Regions from separate parts of the Ferrigenium straubiae genome, predicted to be linked through region 2. Evidence: riboswitches for the same ligand, from Rfam matches in the RefSeq annotation. Region 2 holds a riboswitch; each other region holds the start of a gene.
What was found. Region 2 has a riboswitch for cyclic di-GMP ahead of ACRRNM_RS05740 (bacteriohemerythrin). Riboswitches for the same ligand answer to the same signal wherever they lie in the genome.

Region 1 (8,130 bases), 790 kb from region 2:
CCCGCTATTTGCCGGGTCTGCCTGTGCGCCGGCAAAAAGCAAATCTTTGATGTAACCATTGACGCAGTCATAAACCGGGAAAACATATGCTGGCGGCTGAAGTAGGAGTTGCGTATGTTTGGTGTAAATAGCATCGAACTGCACCTTGTTAACATCAATAGTCAGGGCGTAGTCCCATTCGTGGAGTAGGCCTCCCGCCACTTGGGAAGTAATTGCTCCAACCCCTACTGGAGTTGAACCTTGCGCAGGGCCAAAACCATAGTATTCCGATACCTTATCAGGGGTATTGAATCCGATAAAACCATGAGGAATAACCGATGCAAATTGTGGTGCACCCGGATTATTTGAAGAGAGGATTCGCGTATCCGCAAAGAGTGTTATCGAGTATGTCTGGCTCATTATTTTTCCCCTTCATTCAATGGATAGATTTTTGTTAATTTCGGACTTAATACCCACTCTGGTTTGTCATAAGGAACACCTGATGGATTGATATAAACCACGATATTTCCTATCGGTTTTCTAGTTTCGTCACAGTCAAAGAAAGTAAAATAAGCGTGTGCCAATGCTAAATCATCCAATGTATGGACAGCCCCATTAGCCATGGGCTGGAGCCTATATATTTCCTTCGGATATATTTTCTCCACCAAATCGCAAAAATTATTGGCAACTCTGTCAATTTGGTTTGAAATATCCGAAGGAACCGCAGAGCTCAATATTTCTATACCGATGCAGTTCCTGAGTTTTATCCAATAGGCACATCCAATACCATCCGGCCATATATCCGCTGGCTTTAGCTCTTTTTCGACATCGCCCAGCACCCGCGCAAACCCGCCTTGGCTACCTTCGCGATGAAACTCTACTTGGTATAAACGAATGCAGTAAGCAATGAATAAAAAACCCAGCAAGATAAACAAACGCCACCGCCATTTGTTAAAAAAACCCGGAGAAAAAGGCGGCTGCTCCAACATGTTTTTCATGCCGCCCTCCTCCCCTCAAACACCGCATCATTCGCCGCCCCAAAGTAGTTCGCCTCCGGGGTGTAGTGCACAAACCCGTTCCCGTCCAGAAAACCCACTCCATGCGTGAAGCCGGACACGCCCGTAAGGCTGAGGTTCTGCCCGGAGAGTCCCGCGAGGGTGTCGTTCGCCAGGAGGTCGGCGGCGCTGATGATGAGTTCGGTGTCTTCATAGCTGGTGACGCCGTCGCGGTTGGCCTGGATGGCGCTCCTGTCGTCGATGCGGGTGGCGAGGAGGCTGACCTTGCCGTTGCTGGTCTGGACGATGATGCCTTCGGGGACGGTGCCCCGTCCGCATGTCCGCCGCTCTATTTCTTGTGGTGATTTCTTCATTTTTTTTGCACCCTGTTCAGTTATTGCCGCTATCTTTCGCTTTGCTTACCCGCTTGCCTTGCCTGTGTTCCTCGTTTTTATCCTTTATCCGCTCGTTTTTCCGCCTCGCTGGCGTTACATCGCGGACACTTCCAGTGCCTTCGCCTACAAGTGCTCGCCCTTCTATACATCAGGGCGAACGGTTCGGTTAACGCTTCAATTCATATCCCATCAGCAGTCCACCCCATGCCTCGAACCAGTACTCTTGCTTGGGTGATCTCGTGTATGGATTGTCTCCACTCCAAGCCTCTGCCGGAGTTTTGCCGTTGAGATTTTGGTGCGGCCTAATGTGGTTGTACCAATAGCGGAATGTATCGAGGTCGCGGTTGAGTTGCGCGATGCCTGCTACTTGCCACTGGTCAAGCTTTTGTTTGAGGGTGCCGAATAGGCGCTCGATCCTGCCGTTTTGCCACGGGCAGCCGGGTGTAGTTCTTTGATGGCGAATACCGAGTCGCTCGAGCCCGAGGCGGAACTCTTTCGAGGTGAAGACCGCTTCGTTGTCGGTGCGGATGATTCCCGGTTTACCGTAGGCGCGGATGACCCGGACGATGCTGGCGATCAGGGTGCGCGAGGTCTTGTCATGCAGGGCTTGCAGATGGAGTAGTGCGCGGCTGCCGTGGTCGATGATCCCTAACAGGGAGTGCAGCTTGCCATGTGCATCGGTCTTGCCTGTGAGGTCGATGGCCCAGATGAGGTTGCGTGCCACGGGCATTGGTTTGGCATGCTTGAGCTTGCGGCGCAATATCTGAATCTCGTAATCGTGACGTTGCAGGATGTAGTGGACATAGGTTTTGCCTACGCTGACCTGGCGGGAAGCGGCAAAGCGGCGGTTGCAGATGTCGGCGATGGTGCGGCATCCGGCTTGCGGCATGAGCGCCTTGAGACGGAGGATTTCGGTCTTGAGCCACTCGGGTTTGCGGGGCGAATGTCGGTATTTGCTCGCATCAATCCGTTGCGGGAATTTATGCCCATGTCGGAAATGTGCAGGCGTACAGAGCCAACGCAACAGACACCTGGCACAGAACCGCAACCATTCGACCATCAGCAATATCAGCATTTCAAATACACCAATAATTATTCACAGTACCGGTTTTTTGCCCTGTTCATGGTTCGACGTAATGCCTGCGCCCAGGACGATGGAGTAGTTGCCGCCAATGGGACGCGCGCCCATTTTCTTGAGCATGCGGTCGGCAAGTTCGATGTTCTCGCCGCTGGTGACGCCGATCATCATTTCCCTCGCTTGGCGGTTTTCCGCCCACTGGCGGAAGGCCATCATGAGCTTGATGCTGTCCGGGCTGTAGCGGTGATCCGGATGCACCCAGTAGAAAACCAGTTTGGCGACCGGGTCGCGGGAAAAATAATAGGTGTCGATCTGGCCGACCAGGACGCCGTGCGCGACGCCGTCTTCGCCATCGGCGACAAAGAAGCAGGAGGCGCCGGAGGTGTCCTGGATGACCTGGCGCATGTTGTTGGCAAACTTGGTTTCGTCGAGGGCAAGATGGCCCCACACGCTCTCCGGGTGGAAGGCGCGGAAGTAGTCCATCAGGGTTGCGATGTCATCCGGTTTGGCTTTGCGTATGCTCATGATGTTCTCTTGGTAGGTCAGTGTGTAAGCCGGCGGGCGATCAGCGCCGCATTGCTGCCGCCGAAGGCGAATGAATTGGACATGACGGCGCGGACGCCGGGCGCTGGCCGGGCGCGAAGCGGCACATAATCGAGATCGCATTCCGGATCGGCGACTTGCAGATGCGCGGTAGGCGGCAGGGTTTCATTTTTCAGGGCCAGCAGGGAGGCGATGAATTCAACGGCGCCCGCAGCGCCCAGCAAGTGACCGTGCATAGATTTGGTGGAGCTGACCGGCAGGCGATGCGCCCGCTCGCCAAACACGGCCTTGATGGCAGCCGTCTCGGCCGCATCGCCCACTGCGGTGGCGGTGCCGTGCGCGTTGACGTAACCGATTTCATCCGGCTCCATTCCGGCGTCGGCCAGCGCTTGGCGCATGGCGGCCGCCTGGCCGACGGCATTGGGCTGGGTGAGGTGGTGAGCATCGCTGTTGGCGCCATAACCGCACAGTTCGGCGTAGGGCCTAGCGCCGCGCCGCAGGGCGGCGGAGAGCTCTTCGAGCACGATAAATCCGGCGCCTTCGCCAAGGACAAATCCGCTGCGGTCGGCGGCAAAGGGGCGACAGCTTGTCTCGGGGTGTCTCTCGTCCATATTGGCCAGAGTGCGCAATGCTTCCCAAGCGCGGATGACGCCAAGCGTGAGCAGGGATTCGGCGCCGCCCGCCAGCATGGCATCGGCATAGCCATGGCGGATGTGGCGGGCTGCTTCGCCGATCGCGATGGCCGATGACGCACATGCAGCCGAATGGGTGAAGCTGGCGCCCTGCATTCCGAATTCGATGGACAAGTTGGCCGTCGCGGCATTATTCATGGCGGCTATGAGCGTCAGGGGGCGCACCCGGCGCGCGTGGCGCACGTAAATTTCATCGTAGGCGCTGTCCAGCGTGCCTGCGCCACCCATACCGGTTCCGACGGAAACGCCAACGCGCTCCGCACCAATCCGCGCCGGCTCAAGCTGTGCATCCTCGATCGCCTGGCGAGCGGCGACCAGGGCGAACTGGCTGACCCGGTCGAGCGAGAGGAGCCGGGTTTTCGGGAAGTGCGTAGCGGGATCGAAGCCTTCCACCGTGGCGGCCACCGGAGCATCGAGAGGCGAGTCGAAGCGATCGTCGATGCGGCGCACGCCGGATCTGGCATTGGCCAGATTGTCGAAGAAGGTCTTGGGGTCATGACCAAGGGGGCTGACAATGCCTATTCCGGTGACGACGACTCTGCGGATTTCCATGTGACTCTATCTCCCGGCCTTAGCCCGCAGGCCGTCGACCAGTGCAACAAAATCGCCAACGGTGCGAATGGCGGGTGTTGCACCAGGGAAGCTGATGTTCAGTTCCTTCTCAAGGCCAAACGACAGCTCCATGAATGTGAGCGAATCGATTCCGATGTCGTCGAGGCGCGATTCCAGCGACAGTTGGTCGCAAGGCAACCCCAAATCCTCCTCGATCAGGCGCCGGAGAATGGCGATTGTTGGTGTCATGGCAAACCCCTATGTCAATTGGTCAGTTGGCGGGCGCCCATTCGCGCAGCTTGACCTGGTTGCCCTGTTGCGGATCGGGCAGCAGCGCGCTGATCTTCTGGCCGGGGAACTGCGCCTTGCGCAATTCGTCGATCATTTCTTCCGTTTTGCCGAACGGCGTGACGACATCGACCAGCCAGAGGTGTGTGCCGGATTTCCATTCGTTCGGCGCGATGCGCGGCGTGCCCGAACGCAGGCGCTGATCGATTGCGTCATTCACCAGCGCCCAGGTGAAGAAGGCAAACGGAATTCCGTCTTTGGTGTAGAGGCGGCATTGGTCGAGGATGACGGGCGGCAGGATGGCCCAGTCGATGTCGCCCACGAACATGAATTTCTTCATCGGGTCCCGCGCATACAGCCAGAGCGCCGGCCCCATGATGGGCAGCTTGGCAAGCGAATTCTGCGCTTCCTTCAATGCGGGCTGCGCAGTCGCAGGGGCTTTTTCGTTTTGTGCGGCCTGGCCCGGCGCTTCGGTCGCAGCCTGTTTTGCCTTGCCGTTTTTTTTCGGCTGGCCGGGCTTGTCGGTGGCTGCTGTGCTGACTTTCTTGTTCATGCTGTTTCCTTCGTTGTTTCGGTTAAAAATATCGTGGCTATGCTCACCGCTCCCTCGCCGCTTCCTGGAACGCGCCCAGCACCGGCGAGAGCAGGTATTCGAGGATGGTTCTCGTGCCGAGGTGTATCTCCGCCGTGACCTGCATGCCGGGGCTGAGGCTGTGGCGCACGCCGTCGGCGATGAGGTGTTGCGCCTTGAGGTCGATCAGGGCGCGGTAGGCGAACGGCAGGTTGCTGCCGGTCTTGTTGCTGGGCTGCTGTTGCGGGTTGTTGTCGCTGGCGTCGGCGGAGAGGTGCGCGACCTCACCCTCGACCATGCCGTACTTCTGGAACTGGTAGGCGGCGAACTTGATCTTGACCGGTTCGCCGGTGTGGATGAAGCCGACGTCCTGGTTGCCGACCCAGACTTCGGCGCGCAGGATTTCGTCGTTTGGGACGAGGGTCATCAGGATGGTGCCGGGGCTGATGACGGTGCCGGGGGTGTGGGTGGCGAGGTCCTTGACGATGCCGTCGTGCGGGGCCCTGAGTTCGTGCAGGCCGTGGCGGTATTGCTGCTTGGCGAGTTCGCCCTTGGACTTGTCGAGCTTGTCTTCGATGTCGGCGCGTTCGTTCTGCAGGTTGCGCCGGTAGTCGGCGGTGATCTGGGCGAGCCTGCGGGAGGATTGGTCGAGGCTGGCCTGGGCGCTCTGGATGAGGTATTCCTGCGACTTGAGGCCCTGTTCCTTTTCGATGCGTTCGCGCGCCTTGTCGTTGGCCATGATGCGGCTGACGAAGCCGTCCTTGACGAGCTTCTCGTAGGCCTCGTCCTGCTGGCGGTAGTGCGGCAGGGTCTTGAGCAGCTTGGTGCGTACCTCTTCGGCGGCGGCGAGGTCGCTCTGCGCCTTGGCGTGCAGGCTGCGCTCCTGAGCGAGTGCGGTATCAAAAGCGAGGCGGTTGGCCTGGTGCTGGGCGCGCGCCTGGCTGTAGAGGTCGGCGGGGTCGCCGGCTTGTTTGGCGAAGGGGCGACCTGAAAGCTCGGCGTCGATGCGGCGCAGGGTGAGGCGTTTGCTCTGTGCATCCGTGTTCAGCGTGGCGACATCGGTTCCGGAGAGGGTGGTGTCCATGCGCATGAGCACCTGCCCGGCTTTGACCCGCTGCCCCTCTTCGACGAGGATGTCGCGGATGACGCCCTGCTCGGAGGGCTGAACGATCTTGAGGTAGCTTTGCGGGATGAGTTTGCCCTCGGCGCTGGCGACGACGTCGAGCTTGCCGAGGGCGGACCAGATGAACAGAAGCCCCAGCAGGGTGAGCAGGATATACAGCAGGGTGCGCGCAAACGGCGCGGGCGGTTGCGCCTGGATGCGCAGCAGGCCGGGGGAGAAGTCGAGGGGATCGACGCCCGTGAGTTGTTTTTTCCAGCGCTTGGCGCGCATTTATTGCTTCCCGGAGGATTTTAGGTGGATCAATCCGGGCTCGATCCGGGGAGAGGCTATGGGAGATGTATCGGAAGGAAATACGTCTGACATGCCGCTTACCGCACCGCGATAAGGGAGATGCACTTCTGCAACTGACCTGACCAACATGACGCCCCTCTCTCCACAAACAAAGGAGCTGCCGAAAACTACCATTGGCAGCCCCGCCATCATAGGTTTTACCCCTTAGACCGGAAACTTTGCGTCCCTGCCTTTCGGCAGGTTTGCCTTTTTCATTGGTGCCCCGGAAAAATCCGGTGGCAAGGAAACTGAACAAGTACGTTTGCCCTGAGCCTGTCGAAGGGCGGGCTTTACGGCTTGCGGATTTCATTCCATGCTCCGTTCATGGTTCGACAAGCTCACTACGAACGGAGGACTTATTCACGCTTCCCTAATTATTTTTGTTTGGGCGTAACGTTAATCCGCGGACAGGCATAAAACAATATGCCGAAATGCATATATATTTCGGCCTAGTCATTTGGGACAATCCGGCGATTTCGTGCCTAATGGCTCACCGCCGCAGCTGCCGCCCCCTCCGGCTTGCCGAACTCGATCACCTCGTCCACTTGCAGCGCCTTGGGCAACTGGTGGGTGATGAACAGCATGGTGACCTTGCCCTTGAGCTTATTGATGGTGCCGGCGAAGTGTTCAGCGGTCTGCATATCGAGGTTGCTCACCGATTCGTCGAAGATCAACACGCGCGGGCGCTTGAGCAGGGCGCGCGCGATGGCGATGCGCTGGCGCTGCCCACCGGAAAGTCCCACACCGTTCTCACCCACCGGTGTCTGGTAACCCTGCGGGAGCTGCTCTATGACCGCATGGATCTCGGCCATCTTGCACGCATGCACGATCTCCTCGAAGCCGGCGTGCGGATTAGCCAGTTGCAGGTTGTCGTAGAGCGTGCCTGAGAACAGGCGCGTCTCCTGCGGCACGACGCCGAAGTTGGCGCGCAGTTCGTTCGCGGCGAGGTGGCGGATGTCGTAGCCGTCGAGCAGCACGCTGCCGTCGGTCGGCCAGTAGAAGCCCTGCAGCATCTTGGCGAGCGTGCTCTTGCCGCAGCCCGAGGGCCCCATCAGCACGGTGAGCTTGCCCGCGGGCAGGGTGAGGTTGAGGCTGCGGTACAGGTAGGGGTGCTTGTCGCTGTAGCGAAAGCTGACCTCCCTGAGCTCGACCTTGCCCCCTGCCCCGCCGCGTGCGCGCGCGGGAACCAGCGCATGCGGTTCGGCGGGCGCGTCCATCAGGTCGCCGAGGCGCTTGACGGCGATGTCGGCCTGCTGGAATTCCTGCCACAGCCCGGCCAGGCGCAGCATCGGCTGGCTCATGCGCCCGGCGAACATCTGGAATGCGACCAGCATGCCGATGGTGAAGCCTTCGTTCCGCATCACGAGCAGCGCGCCGACCACGAGGATGGACAGGGTCATGATCTGTTCGAGCGCGTTGGCCGCGACGTTGTAGCTGTTGGAGAGCTGGCGCGTGGAGAAGCCGGCGGCGAGATAGTTCGAGAGCAGGTCGCCGTATTTCTGTTCCAGCACCGGTTCCATCTGCAGTGACTTGACGGTCTCCATGCCGGCGACGTATTCGGTGACGAAGGCCTGGCTCTTGGCG
Region 2 (8,130 bases):
GAAGCTCGAATCTTCTTTCGTTCATAGTTGCATATATTTCTGCCTCTGAGGCGGAAACTGAGAAAGCCTATAAGATCAGCAGCACGCAGCAAACTGAAATTCTAGTATTCCCGATCCCCAATGATCGGATTGTTGACGTCGAACGTCGCCTTATCTATCTGAATTCAATTTACAGAAACGGTGAAATTACAGGGGCATACTCTGCCTATAATGCCGGAGAGGCGCTACGAAAAGTGCCCCATGAAAAACAGTGGTGGGTCGCAAATAGCTCATTCACCGAATGCTTTGAAAGCGGTGGGCCTGCTGCAAAGCTTGATGAGTTCGAGGGCTTCACCGACAAGCCACGTACACAGGATTACCGTAATTCAAGCGGCAACCTCGCCAAGGTTGAAGTCATTAATGCGACTGGCAGTGGACAAGAAACTGTATGGACCTACTACAAAGAAAAATCCCAGTGTGAAGCTGAGCAAGTCAACGCAACAAAATCACTCGCAGACAGATACCGATAGTTGGTCGTAACAGTAGACTGGGACATCCTTACAACTCGGGATTAAAGACACCGGAGTCAAATTGTTTTTTGCAGAAGGAAGTATGTAAATTCCATCCGGCAGATAGCTTTGCATAGCCATCTGACTAAGTGATCAAACAACGCTCGCCAAGTCATTGGTTAACGCTACGTTAATCCGCCCTACATCCTGCCAGCCTTCCCCCGGCGAAGGTGCAACAGCGAAGCCAGCGCCCCCGACAGGACGCCCGCCTTATCCTTACCACCTCGGGGCAATAGCCAGCGCCCCGCATCGGGACTACAATCCGCCCAACCTCCCGACAGGAGCAAGCCATGCCGCGCCACCTTGCCTCCGATGTCCCCCTTCGCGAAGCCTGGGCCTGGGCGATGTACGACTTCGCCAATTCCGGCTACACCACCATCGTCATCACCGCGATCTTCAATGCCTATTTCGTCGCGGTGGTGGCGCAGGATGCGCCCTGGGCGACGCTCGCCTGGACGCTGTCGCTCGCGGCTTCCTACGCACTCATCATGCTGACCGCGCCGCTGCTGGGCGCGTATGCCGACGCCTATGCCGCGAAGAAGCGCCTGCTTCTCGTCACCACGGCTGGCTGCGTGCTGTTCACCGCCGCGCTCGCCTTCGCCGGGCCGGGCGGGCTGTGGCTCGCGATTTCGCTGATCGTGCTCTCCAACTTTTTCTACGGCAGCGGCGAGAACCTGATCGCCGCCTTCCTGCCGGAGCTCGCGCGCGAGGACGCCATCGGCAGCGTCTCGGGCTGGGGCTGGAGCCTCGGCTACGTAGGCGGGCTGGTGAGCCTCGGCGCCTGCCTCGCCTACGTGAGCTGGGCGCAGGCGCGCGGCGAGACTGCCGCCGACTTCGTGCCCGTCACCATGCTGATCACGGCGGCGCTGTTCGCCGCGGCGAGCCTGCCGACCTTCCTGATCCTGAGAGAGCGCGCGCAACCCCAGCCGCACCTCGCGGGAAAGAACATGGCGCAGGAAGCTTTCGCGCGGCTCGCGCACACCGTGCGCCATGCGGCCCACTACCGCGATCTGCGGCGCTTCCTCGCCTGCACGGTGTTCTACCAGGCGGGCATCCAGGCGGTGGTCACGCTCGCCGCGATCTACGCGCAGCAGGTGATGCACTTCACCACGCAGCAGACGCTGATGCTGATCTTCGTAGTCAACATCACCGCCGCGCTCGGCGCCTTCGCCTTCGGCCACCTGCAGGACCGCATCGGCCACGTGCAGGCGATCGCATTGACGCTGCTCGGCTGGCTGGTCATGGTGGGAATGGCCTGGGCGGCGGAAGGGCCTGAATTATTCTGGGCGGCGGCCAACCTCGCGGGCCTATGTATGGGCGCGAGCCAGTCGGCGGGGCGCGCGCTGGTGGGGCTGTTCTCCCCGGCCACGCGCCGCGCGGAATTCTTCGGCCTGTGGGGGCTGGCGGTGAAGCTCTCCGCGATTCTCGGCCCCGTGACCTACGGGCTGGTGAGCTGGCTCACGCAGGGCGACCACCGCCTCGCGATCCTGATCACCGGCAGCTACTTCCTGGTCGGGCTGCTGATCCTCGCGGGGGTGGATGCCAAACGCGGCTGCAACGCGGCGCTGGAGCAGGGAGAACGGACTTGAACGAACCAAGAGAACTATCCACAGACACGTCCGGCGCGCTGCTGGAGACCGTGCGCCGCCTCGTCGCCGAGACGCACACCCGCTCCTGGGGGAAGGTTGCGGTCACGCTGGACAGCTCCCTCGAGAAAGACCTCGGGCTGGATAGCCTCGGGCGCGTGGAGCTGCTGATGCGCGTCGAGCGCGCGTTCGGCGTCACCCTCCCCGAGCACCTGCTCGCCAGCGCCGAGACGCCGCGCGACCTGCTGGGGGCGGTGCTGGCCGCCTCCCCCGCGATGCCCGCAACGCCCATGCCGCGCGGCGCGGCGCCGGAGCGCGTGGAGTCCGAGCCCTCCGCCGCGCTCACGCTGACCGAGATGCTCGACTGGCATGTGCGCGCCCACCCGGAGCGCACCCACATCGTCCTGCTCGACGAGGCGGGCGGGGAAACGCCGGTCAGCTACGCCGAACTTCAGGAGGGCGCGGCGCAGGTCGCCGCCGGCCTGCTGGAGCGAGGCCTGCAGCCCGGCCAGTCAGTGTCCATCATGCTGCCGACCGGGCGCGACTACTTCCGCTGCTTCTTCGGCGTGCTGCTCGCGGGCGGCGTACCCGTGCCGATCTACCCGCCGACGCGCCCCTCGCAGATCGAGGACCACCTGCGCCGCCACGCGGGCATCCTCTCCAACGCGCTCGCCGCGATGCTGGTCACGGTGCCGGAGGCCAAGGCCGTGGCGCGCCTGCTGCAGGCGCAGGTGGAGACGCTGCGCGCGGTGCTCACCGTGGAGGAGCTCACGCACTCGGGCAAGGCGCCGGGCTATGCGCTCCAGCCGGGACAGATCGCGCTCTTGCAATACACCTCGGGCAGCACCGCGAGCCCCAAGGGCGTCGCCCTCACCCACGCCAACCTGCTCGCCAACATCCGCGCGATGGGACAGGCGGCGGAGGTCGGCTCCACCGACGTGTTCGTGAGCTGGCTGCCGCTCTACCACGACATGGGGCTGATCGGCGCGTGGCTCGGCAGCCTCTATCACGCCATGCCGTTCGCGGTGATGTCGCCGCTCTCCTTCCTCGCGCGCCCCGAGCGCTGGCTGTGGGCGATGCACAAGCACCGCGGCACGTTCTCGGCCTCGCCCAACTTCGGCTACGAGCTTTGCCTGCGCAAGATTCCCGACGAGGCGATCGAGGGGCTGGACCTCTCGGGCTGGCGCTGGGCGTTCAACGGCGCGGAGCCGGTCAGCCCGGATACCCTGGAAAATTTCGCGCGGCGCTTCGAGCGCTACGGCCTGCGCCGCGAGGCGCTCGCGCCGGTGTACGGGCTCGCGGAATGCTCGGTGGGACTCGCCTTCCCGCCGCCGATGCGCGGGCCGCTGGTCGACCGCATCAGCCGCGAGCGCTTCGCGCGCTCCGGCCGCGCCGAGCCCGCAACGGATGAGAAGGACGCGTTGCGCTTCGTCGCCTGCGGCCGCCCGCTGCCCGGCCACCAGATCCGCGTCGTCGATGCCACGGGGCGCGAGGTCGCCGAGCGCGTCGAAGGGCGGCTGGAATTCAAGGGCCCTTCCGCGACCGCAGGCTACTTCCGCAACCCGGAGCAGAACCGCCTGCTGTTCCGCGATGGCTGGCTCGATTCCGGCGACTACGCCTATTTCGCCGAGGGCGACGTCTACCTCACCGGCCGCGCGAAAGACATCGTGATCCGCGCGGGGCGCAACATCTATCCCCACGAACTGGAGGAGGCCGTGGGCAACCTCCCCGGCGTGCGCCGCGGCTGTGTGGCGGTGTTCGGCAGCCCCGACCCAGTGAGCGGCACCGAGCGGCTGGTGGTGATGGCCGAGACGCGCGAGGCCGAAAAGCAAAAACGCGAGGAGCTACGCGGCCGCATCAACGCGCTGACCCTCGACATGCTGGGCACGCCCGCAGACGACATCGTGCTCGCCCCGCTGCACGGCGTGCTCAAGACCTCCAGCGGCAAGATCCGCCGCGCGGCCTGCCACGAGCTCTACGAACAGGGCGCGGCGCCCGAGCGCGCGGTGTGGTGGCAGGTGATGCGGGTCGCGTGGGCCGGGCTGCTGCCCGAGCTGCGCCGCGCGGGCCGCGTGGCGGCCGACCTGCTCTACGCGGGCTGGGTGTGGTCGCTGTTCTGGCTGCTCGCGCCGCTGACCTGGCTCGCGGCCGCGCTGCTGCCGCGCCCCGCCTGGGGCTGGGCGGCGAGCCGCGCGAGCGCGCGCCTCTATGCGCGCCTCACGGGCACGCCGCTCGCGGTGCAGGGGCTGGAGAATCTGCCTGCCACGCCCTGCGTGCTCGCGGCCAACCACGCGAGCTACCTCGACGGCATCGTGATGGTCGCGGCGCTGCCGATTGAGGGCAGGCAGTATGGTTTCGTCGCGAAGAAGGAGCTGCTCGACAAGTTCGTTCCGCGCACCTACCTGCAGCACATCGGCACAAACTTCGTCGAGCGTTTCGATCCGCAGCAGGGCGCGGCGGACGTGCAGGTGGTCGCGGCCTCGCTGCGCGCGGGGCGCTGCCCGGTGTTCTTCCCGGAGGGAACCTTCGACCGCAACCCCGGCCTGCTGCCGTTCCGCATGGGCGCCTTCGTGGTGGCCGCCGAGGCGGACGTGCCGGTCGTGCCGGTCGTGATCCGCGGCACGCGCTCCATGCTGCGCGCCGACCACTGGTTCCCGCGCCGCGGCGCCATCTCGGTCACTATCGGCGCACCCGTCGCACCGGACGGCAACGACTGGACCGCGGCGATCCGCCTGCGCGACGCGGTGCGCGCGGAAATCCTGGGCTTATGCGGGGAACCCGACCTCGTGCGGGGGGAGAAGCCGCCGGTTCAGGCGCGGTGAAGGCTCGATGGGATAGTTCCGTCAACCGCAGAAGTTGTATTCATGCTCCTTCAGCACCGGCTTCATCAACATGTCTTCCCTGACAATATGGCCGGTTATCCAGTCGCACAGGTATTGGTAGCACTGTTTCGCGATCCGGTCGGACCACATGCCGCTCAGCGCATTCAATTTGTCCTTCATGCGACGGAATTCATCCAGCAGATTCTCATGCACCGATTCGATCCTGGTGGAGTCCAGGCCCACCGCCGCTGCTATCCTTTTCTCGTTCTTGAAATGAGCGCGCAGCCAGTACTCGATCTGCTCGAGCTCGTGCGACAGGGACGAGCCGTCCTTTGCCCTGATGGTCGCATCCAGGCTGATCACCATAACGATCAGATTTCTATGTTCCGAGTCGATGACGGCGTTGCCGACGCTCAATTCGTTAGACCACACTAATGCCATTGCTTGCCTCAAAAGTTCAGTTTCCACGATAGCCGCCGGCTGAAAAACCGCGCCGGGCGGGCGCATTGTGCAATTACGGAGATGTGGAATCAGTGAAACCCGGAGGGCTTCGGATTTTCCCCTGTCGCGATTCGCGACTCCGGGAATTGATCGGGATGGAATCTGCCGGACAGGCCGCCCCCGGCGGAGCGTTTTGAATGGACTTCAAAGGAAGGCTGGACTTCTGACATGACTTCTCCTTATCGATAAGCAGAGCAACAGCCAGAATCATTTTTTGGCGGCCCCGCTATCGTAGGTTTTACCCCTTAGATCGGAAACTTTGCGTCCCTGCCTTTCGGCAGGTTTGCCTTTTTCAAATGTGCCGCCAAAAATCCGGCGGCACGAGGATGCGAATCTTACTTAAGTCATAATTTTGCGCAAGGGAAAAATTGTAATTTAGCACAAGCTTATGATTTGCCAGCCATGCCGCTCGGCATGGGCGCGCAACGTGGCGTCGGGATTGGCCGCGACGGGGTGTTTCACCTTCTGCAGAAGCGGCAGGTCGTTGAGCGAATCGCTGTAGAAGGTGCTATCGGCGAAGCTGTCCAGCGTCCAGCCGCGCTCTCTCAGCCAGTTTTCCAGCCGCGTGATCTTGCCCTCGCGGAAGCACGGCACATCCGCCACACCGCCGGTGAATTCGCCGCCCTTGTGCTCCGGCTCGGTCGCGATCAGGTGCTCGACGCCGAACTCGCGCGCGATCGGTGCGGTGACGAAGCTGTTGGTCGCGGTGATGATGACGCACAGGTCCCCCGCCGTGCGATGGCGCTGCACCAGTTCACGCGACTGCGGGGTGATCATCGGCAGCACGCTCTCGCGCATGAATTGCTTGTGCCACTCGTCCAGCGTCTTGCGCGAATGGCGCGACAGCGGCTTGAGCTGGAAATCCAGGAACTCGTGGATGTCCAGCGTCCCGGCCTTGTATTGCTCGTAGAAGGCGAGGTTCTTCACCTCGAACAGTTCGCGGTCGAGCACGCCGATGCGGATGAGGAACTGCGACCACTCGAAATCGCTGTCGCCGTTGAGCAGGGTGTTGTCCAGATCGAATAAAGCCAGATTCACTTCAGTTACCTTTTACCTTTCAGTTCCTGTTGCAGGATTTCTTTGAGCAGCGGCACCGACGGCGCGCGGTGCAGGCGCAGCGAATGCTCGTCCAGCGCGTCCAGCGCCGCCATCAGGCTGGGCAGGTCGCGGCGGCCGTGGCGCAGCAGATATTGCGTGACCTCCGGCGGCAGCGCGAAGCCGCGCGACTGCGCGTGCTGCGCCAGCGCCTGCGCCTTTTCCTCGTCGCTCAGGCCGTGCACCTGGTACACCAGCCCCCAGCCGAGGCGGGTGCGCAGGTCGTCGCGAAGCGCCAGATGCAGCGGCGCCTGTGTGCCGCTGACCAGCAGCATGCCGCCGCTGTCGCGCATGCGGTTGTAGAGATCGAACAGTTCGATCTGCGCGGCGGCGTCGAGGCGCTCGACATCGTCCACCGCGACCACCTCTGTGGGCTGCGGGACACTGCCCTGCGCATAGACCGCGCTGCGCTGCGCCTCCAGTGCTGCGCTTACACAGGCGCGCAGCAAGTGGCTCTTGCCGCTGCCGGCCTCACCCCAGAGATAGAAACTCCGCTCGCTGCTGCTGCCCGCCAGGGCATGGCGCAGCACCGAAAGCAATTCGAGGTTGCGCCCCGCGACGAAGTTGGCCAGGGTCGGTTGCGAATCGGGGGTAATGTCGAGCAGCAGTTGGCTCACGGTTTGTTGTACATGTTACTTGTGAGATACCACGCCCTGCCGTGGCGCAGCGCAACCAGCAGGATTGCGGACAGCGGCAGCGCAAGCAGCAGGCCGAAGAAGCCGAACACCTGGCCGAAGGCGAGCAGCGCGAAGATCACCGCGAGTGGATGCAGGCCGATGCGGTCGCCGACCAGCCACGGCGTGACCACCATGCCTTCGAGCAACTGCCCGGCGCCGAACGCCGCCCATACCCACAGCACGCCGCCGAAGCTCGTGAACTGCATCGCCGCCGCGAGCGTCGCGAGCGACAGGCCGAGGATCATGCCGAGATAGGGTACGAACACCAGCACCCCGGCGAGGATGCCGATAGGCAAGGCGAACTCCAGTCCGGCCAGCCACAGCGCCACGACGTAAAACAAACTCATCAGCAGCATCACGGCAATCTGCCCGCGCAGGAACTCCGCGAGCACGCCGTCCACTTCGGCGGCGATCTCCGCCACCTTGGCGTGCCAGTGGCGCGGGACCAGTTCGTCCAGTTGCGCGACCAGCGCATCCCAGTCGCGCAGCAGGTAGAACATCGCCACCGGAATCAGCAGCAGGTTGACCAGCGCGCCGGCAATCGCACCGCCGCTGCTGCCGATCCACGGCAGCACTTTCCCCGCAACCCCGCCCGCGCCCTGCCAGTGGCTGAGCAGCAGGTTCTTCAGCGCCTGTGCGTCCCATTCGAGGCTCACGCCAAACCATTGCTGCAACTGCGGCAGCAGCTTCGTGCGCGCAGCCTCGATCCAGTCCGGGACGCGCGTCACGAACAGGCTGATTTCCTTTTCCAACAGTGGCAGCATGATGACGAGCAGCAGGCCGGACAGCAGCAGCAAGCCGCCCATCACCAGCGCCACAGCCAGCGTGCGCGGCACTTTGCGGGCGGCGAGGCGCTGCACCAGCGGGTTGCAGATGTAGGCGAGGATGCCCGCCGCGACGA
Region 3 (4,696 bases), 370 kb from region 2:
GATGCACTACACCGGGCAGGACATGTTATGGCTGATCGGCAGCCTGTCGCGCGTATTCCGTCTTCCGTTCGATCCGCAGCTCATCCGCCAGCAATTTCCGCCGCCGTATTCGCGCACCTCGCTGATCGCCGCCTTGCAGGCACTGGACTTCAAGGTCGGCGAGACGGTGCTGGATGAAGAGGGCATCGCCACGCTGGAGCGCATGCCGTTCCCCGTGGTCGCCTTCCTGCGTGAAGACGAAGCAGATACGCAGGGGGAAGCTCCGGCAACCGAAACTGAGGCTGCTGTCCCGCATCCGGAAGAAGGACAGGAGGCTCCGCCGCCCAAGCTTGCAACCCCCGCGCTGCTCGTCAAGGCCGACGAAGAGCGCGTGCTGTTCTTCCGCGCAGGAGCCGAGCAGCCCGAGACCGTTCCGCTCGCCGAGTTCACGCAACACTTCCGCAACGACATCCTGCTGGTCGCGCGCGACACCGCGCAGACCGCGGCCGACCTCGAAGAGGAACAGACCGACTCCGCCCCGCAGCCCCCCGCGCCCGGCCACACACCGTTCGGCTTCCGCTGGTTCGTGCCGGAGCTGATGAAGCACAAGCGCGTCTGGCGCGACATCCTCATCGCCTCGCTCGCCATCCAGCTCGTCGGCCTCGTCACCCCGCTGTTCACCCAGGTCATCATTGACAAGGTCATCGTTCACCAGACACAGAGCACCCTCATCGCCATCGCCGTGGGGCTGGTCATGTTCATGTTGTTCAACAGCGCCATGACCTGGCTGCGCCAGTACTTCGTGCTGCACACCGGCAACCGCATCGACGCCGTGCTCGGCAGCCAGGTGTTCCGCCACCTCTTGCACCTGCCGCTGCCGTACTTCGAACACCGCCCCACCGGCACGCTGGTCGCGCGCCTGCATGGCGTCGAGACGGTGCGCGAATTCATCTCCGGCGCGGCCGTCACCTTGCTGCTCGACCTGCCGTTCCTGCTCATCTTCCTCGCCGTGATGTTCTGGTACAGCTGGCAGCTCACCCTGATCGCGCTCCTGCTGCTGTCGCTCATCTGCGCCCTGAGCTTCGCCGTCACGCCCGCGCTGCGCGACAAGCTCAACCACCAGTTCCTGCTGGGCGCAAAAAACCAGGCCTTCGTCACCGAATATGTCGCCGGCATGGAGACCGTCAAATCCCTGCAGATGGAACCGGTGCTGGAACAGAAATATGGCGACCTGCTCTCTAACTATCTCGCCGCCGGCTTCTCCACGCGCCAACTCTCCAACAGCTACAACGTCGCCGCCAACGCACTCGAACAGATCATGACCCTGTCCATCCTCGTGGTCGGCGCGCTGCTCGTGATGCGGAACGAAGGCTTCACCATCGGCATGCTGGTCGCATTCCAGATGTTCGCGGGACGCATGAGCCAGCCGATGCTGCGCCTGGCCGGGCTGTGGCAGGAATTCCAGCAGGCCGACATCGCCGTCAAGCGCCTCGGCGACCTGATGGACGCCCCCGCCGAACCGCATGCCCTCGTTCCCGCGCGTGCGCGCGGCGGGGCAGGGGGCAAGGTCGAGCTCAGGGAGGTCAGCTTCCGCTACAGCGACAAGCATCCCTACCTGTACCGCAATCTCAACCTCACCCTGCCCGCGGGCAAGCTCACCGTGCTGATGGGGCCGTCCGGCTGCGGCAAGAGCACGCTGGCCAAGATGCTGCAGGGGTTCTACTGGCCGACCGACGGCAGCGTGCTGCTCGACGGCTACGACATCCGCCACCTCGCCGCGAACGAACTGCGCGCCAACTTCGGCGTCGTCCCGCAGGAGACGCGCCTCTTTTCCGGCACGCTCTACGACAACCTGCAACTGGCCAATCCGCACGCCGGCTTCGAGGAGATCGTCCACGCCTGCAAGATGGCCGAGATACATGCGGTCATCGAGCAGCTCCCGCAAGGCTACCAGACCCCGGTGGGCGAGAACGGCATCGGCCTCTCGGGCGGGCAGCGCCAGCGCATCGCCATTGCGCGCGCCCTGCTCAAGCGCCCGCGCGTGTTGATCTTCGACGAATCGGTGAGCAACCTCGATATGCAGACCGCCGAACACTTCGCCGGCACCATCAACAAGCTCAAGGGCAAGGTCACCATGCTGTTCATCACCCACCAGTTGCCCAAGGCGCTGCAGGTGGACGAAGTGATCGAGTTCGGCAAACCTGAGGCGGGGACAGCTGCGGCGGTGAGCCATTAGGCACGAAATCGCCGGATTGTCCCAAATGACTAGGCCGAAATATATATGCATTTCGGCATATTGTTTTATGCCTGTCCGCGGATTAACGTTACGCCCAAACAAAAATAATTAGGGAAGCGTGAATAAGTCCTCCGTTCGTAGTGAGCTTGTCGAACCATGAACGGAGCATGGAATGAAATCCGCAAGCCGTAAAGCCCGCCCTTCGACAGGCTCAGGGCAAACGTACTTGTTCAGTTTCCTTGCCACCGGATTTTTCCGGGGCACCAATGAAAAAGGCAAACCTGCCGAAAGGCAGGGACGCAAAGTTTCCGGTCTAAGGGGTAAAACCTATGATGGCGGGGCTGCCAATGGTAGTTTTCGGCAGCTCCTTTGTTTGTGGAGAGAGGGGCGTCATGTTGGTGAGGTCAGTTGCAAAAGTACATCTCCCTTATCGCGGTGCGGTAAGCGGCATGTCAGACGTATTTTCTCCCGATATATCTTTCGTAGCCTCTCCCCGGATCGAGCCCGGATTGATCCAACTGAAATCCTCCGGGGAGCAATAAATGCGCGCCAAGCGCTGGAAAAAACAACTCACGGGCGTCGATCCCCTCGACTTCTCCCCCGGCCTGCTGCGCATCCAGGCGCAACCGCCCGCGCCGTTTGCGCGTACCCTGCTGTATATCCTGCTCACCCTGCTGGGGCTCCTGTTCATCTGGTCCGCCCTCGGCAAGCTCGATGTCGTCGCCAGCGCCGAGGGCAAGCTCATCCCGCAGAGCTACCTCAAGATCGTCCAGCCCTCCGAACAGGGCGTCATCCGCGACATCCTCGTCGAAGAGGGGCAGCGGGTCAAAGCCGGACAGGTGCTCATGCGCATGGACACTACCCTCTCCGGAACCGATGTCGCCACGCTGAATACGGATGCGCAGAGCAAACGCCTCACCCTGCGCCGCATCGACACCGAGCTTTCAGGCCGCCCCTTCGCCAAACAAGCCGGGGACCCCGCCGACCTCTACAGCCAGGCGCGCGCCCAGCACCAGGCCAACCGCCTCGCCTACGAGACTGCACTCGCCCAGGAACGCAGCCTGCACGCCAAGGCGCAGAGCGACCTCGCCGCCGCCGAGGAAGTTCGCACCAAGCTGCTCAAGACCCTGCCGCACTACCGCCAGCAGGACGAGGCCTACGAGAAGCTCGTCAAGGACGGCTTCGTCAGCCGCATCATGGCCAACGACAAGGCGCGCGAACGCATCGAAAAGGAACAGGACCTCAAGTCGCAGGAATACCTCATCCAGAGCGCCCAGGCCAGCCTCGACCAATCCTCCCGCAGGCTCGCCCAGATCACCGCCGACTACCGGCGCAACCTGCAGAACGAACGCGCCGACATCGAAGACAAGCTCGACAAGGCCAAGGGCGAACTCGCCAAGCAGCAATACCGCCACGGCCTCCACGAACTCAGGGCGCCGCACGACGGCATCGTCAAGGACCTCGCCACCCACACCCCCGGCACCGTCATCAGCCCCGGCACCATCCTGATGACCCTCGTCCCCAACGACGAAATCCTGCGCGCCGAAGTCTGGGTCGGCAACCAGGACGTCGGCTTCATCCACACCGGCGAACCGGTCAAGATCAAGTTCGCCGCCTACCAGTTCCAGAAGTACGGCATGGTCGAGGGTGAGGTCGCGCACCTCTCCGCCGACGCCAGCGACAACAACCCGCAACAGCAGCCCGGCAACAAGGCCGGCAGCAACCTCCCGTTCGCCTATCGCGCCTTGATCGACCTCAAGGCCCAGCACCTCATCGCCGACGGCGTGCGCCACAGCCTTAGCCCCGGCATGCAGGTTACGGCGGAGATACACCTCGGCACTCGGACCATCCTCGAATACCTGCTTTCGCCGGTGCTGGGGGCGTTCCAGGAAGCGGGGAGGGAGCGGTGAGCGCAACGATCAAGAGAACTTTGATTTCCTGACAGGAGAAGCGAAATGAAAAAGCATGACGAAGAGCCGGTTTCTTTGTTGCGTGGCTTGGCTGGCGGGGAGGTTTTTGTAGATGAACTGTTGAAACAGGTGGACGACTTCAGTCATTCCATATGGAAATCGGTGACGGCCAAGACTGAAAACTATCTCGCTCGGGCGAACGCACTGGACCGGTTTGCCGACGCCATAGAGCGGGTGACGAATTCGGTCCTGTCCGACGGGCAGCCGGTCGATGCGGAGAAGGTTGAAGCCGCCAGGGTGCAAATGAACAGTCTGAGGGTCGTAGCGGAAAAATTACGCTCGGTTGCTACGGATATACAGTCGAAAGCAGGAATTAAAGATGCCTGTCCAGAATAAGGAAGCGCTGAATATCCCTCCGTTCGTGGTGAGCCCTTCTTCGGCGTGGCTCAGGACAGGCCTGGTGGAACTACTAGCCATCCGACTAGGCTGCCAAAAGACGCCAGCCAGGTCGTTGGTTATGTCGAACCATGAACGGAAGATGGCGCACGATCAGTGTGGCTAATTTGAGTTA

Region 1: it holds a riboswitch for cyclic di-GMP, as region 2 does, so the genes downstream of both, ACRRNM_RS02060 (HlyD family type I secretion periplasmic adaptor subunit) here and ACRRNM_RS05740 (bacteriohemerythrin) in region 2, are expected to answer to the same signal.
Region 3: it holds a riboswitch for cyclic di-GMP, as region 2 does, so the genes downstream of both, ACRRNM_RS03870 (HlyD family type I secretion periplasmic adaptor subunit) here and ACRRNM_RS05740 (bacteriohemerythrin) in region 2, are expected to answer to the same signal.

The regions. Positions count from the first base shown of each region.
Region 1 covers NZ_CP194331.1:437,535-445,664, reverse strand. Annotated here, with positions in the region: gene ACRRNM_RS02095 (hypothetical protein) at 399-977, opposite strand; gene ACRRNM_RS02090 (cadherin-like domain-containing protein) at 974-1,348, opposite strand; gene ACRRNM_RS02085 (transposase) at 1,536-2,444, opposite strand; gene ACRRNM_RS02080 (N-acetyltransferase family protein) at 2,466-2,972, opposite strand; gene ACRRNM_RS02075 (beta-ketoacyl-[acyl-carrier-protein] synthase family protein) at 2,990-4,234, opposite strand; gene ACRRNM_RS02070 (acyl carrier protein) at 4,241-4,483, opposite strand; gene ACRRNM_RS02065 (protein-lysine palmitoyltransferase) at 4,506-5,075, opposite strand; gene ACRRNM_RS02060 (HlyD family type I secretion periplasmic adaptor subunit) at 5,119-6,486, opposite strand; cyclic di-GMP riboswitch class I at 6,680-6,764, opposite strand; gene ACRRNM_RS02055 (peptidase domain-containing ABC transporter) at 7,029-8,130, opposite strand, start outside.
Region 2 covers NZ_CP194331.1:1,225,974-1,234,103, forward strand. Annotated here, with positions in the region: gene ACRRNM_RS05725 (hypothetical protein) at 1-509, shown strand, start outside; gene ACRRNM_RS05730 (MFS transporter) at 839-2,137, shown strand; gene ACRRNM_RS05735 (AMP-binding protein) at 2,134-4,956, shown strand; gene ACRRNM_RS05740 (bacteriohemerythrin) at 4,978-5,397, opposite strand; cyclic di-GMP riboswitch class I at 5,671-5,755, opposite strand; gene ACRRNM_RS05745 (HAD family hydrolase) at 5,833-6,495, opposite strand; gene hda (DnaA regulatory inactivator Hda) at 6,501-7,169, opposite strand; gene ACRRNM_RS05755 (AI-2E family transporter) at 7,166-8,130, opposite strand, start outside.
Region 3 covers NZ_CP194331.1:855,606-860,301, reverse strand. Annotated here, with positions in the region: gene ACRRNM_RS03875 (peptidase domain-containing ABC transporter) at 1-2,215, shown strand, start outside; cyclic di-GMP riboswitch class I at 2,480-2,564, shown strand; gene ACRRNM_RS03870 (HlyD family type I secretion periplasmic adaptor subunit) at 2,758-4,125, shown strand; gene ACRRNM_RS03865 (hypothetical protein) at 4,171-4,521, shown strand.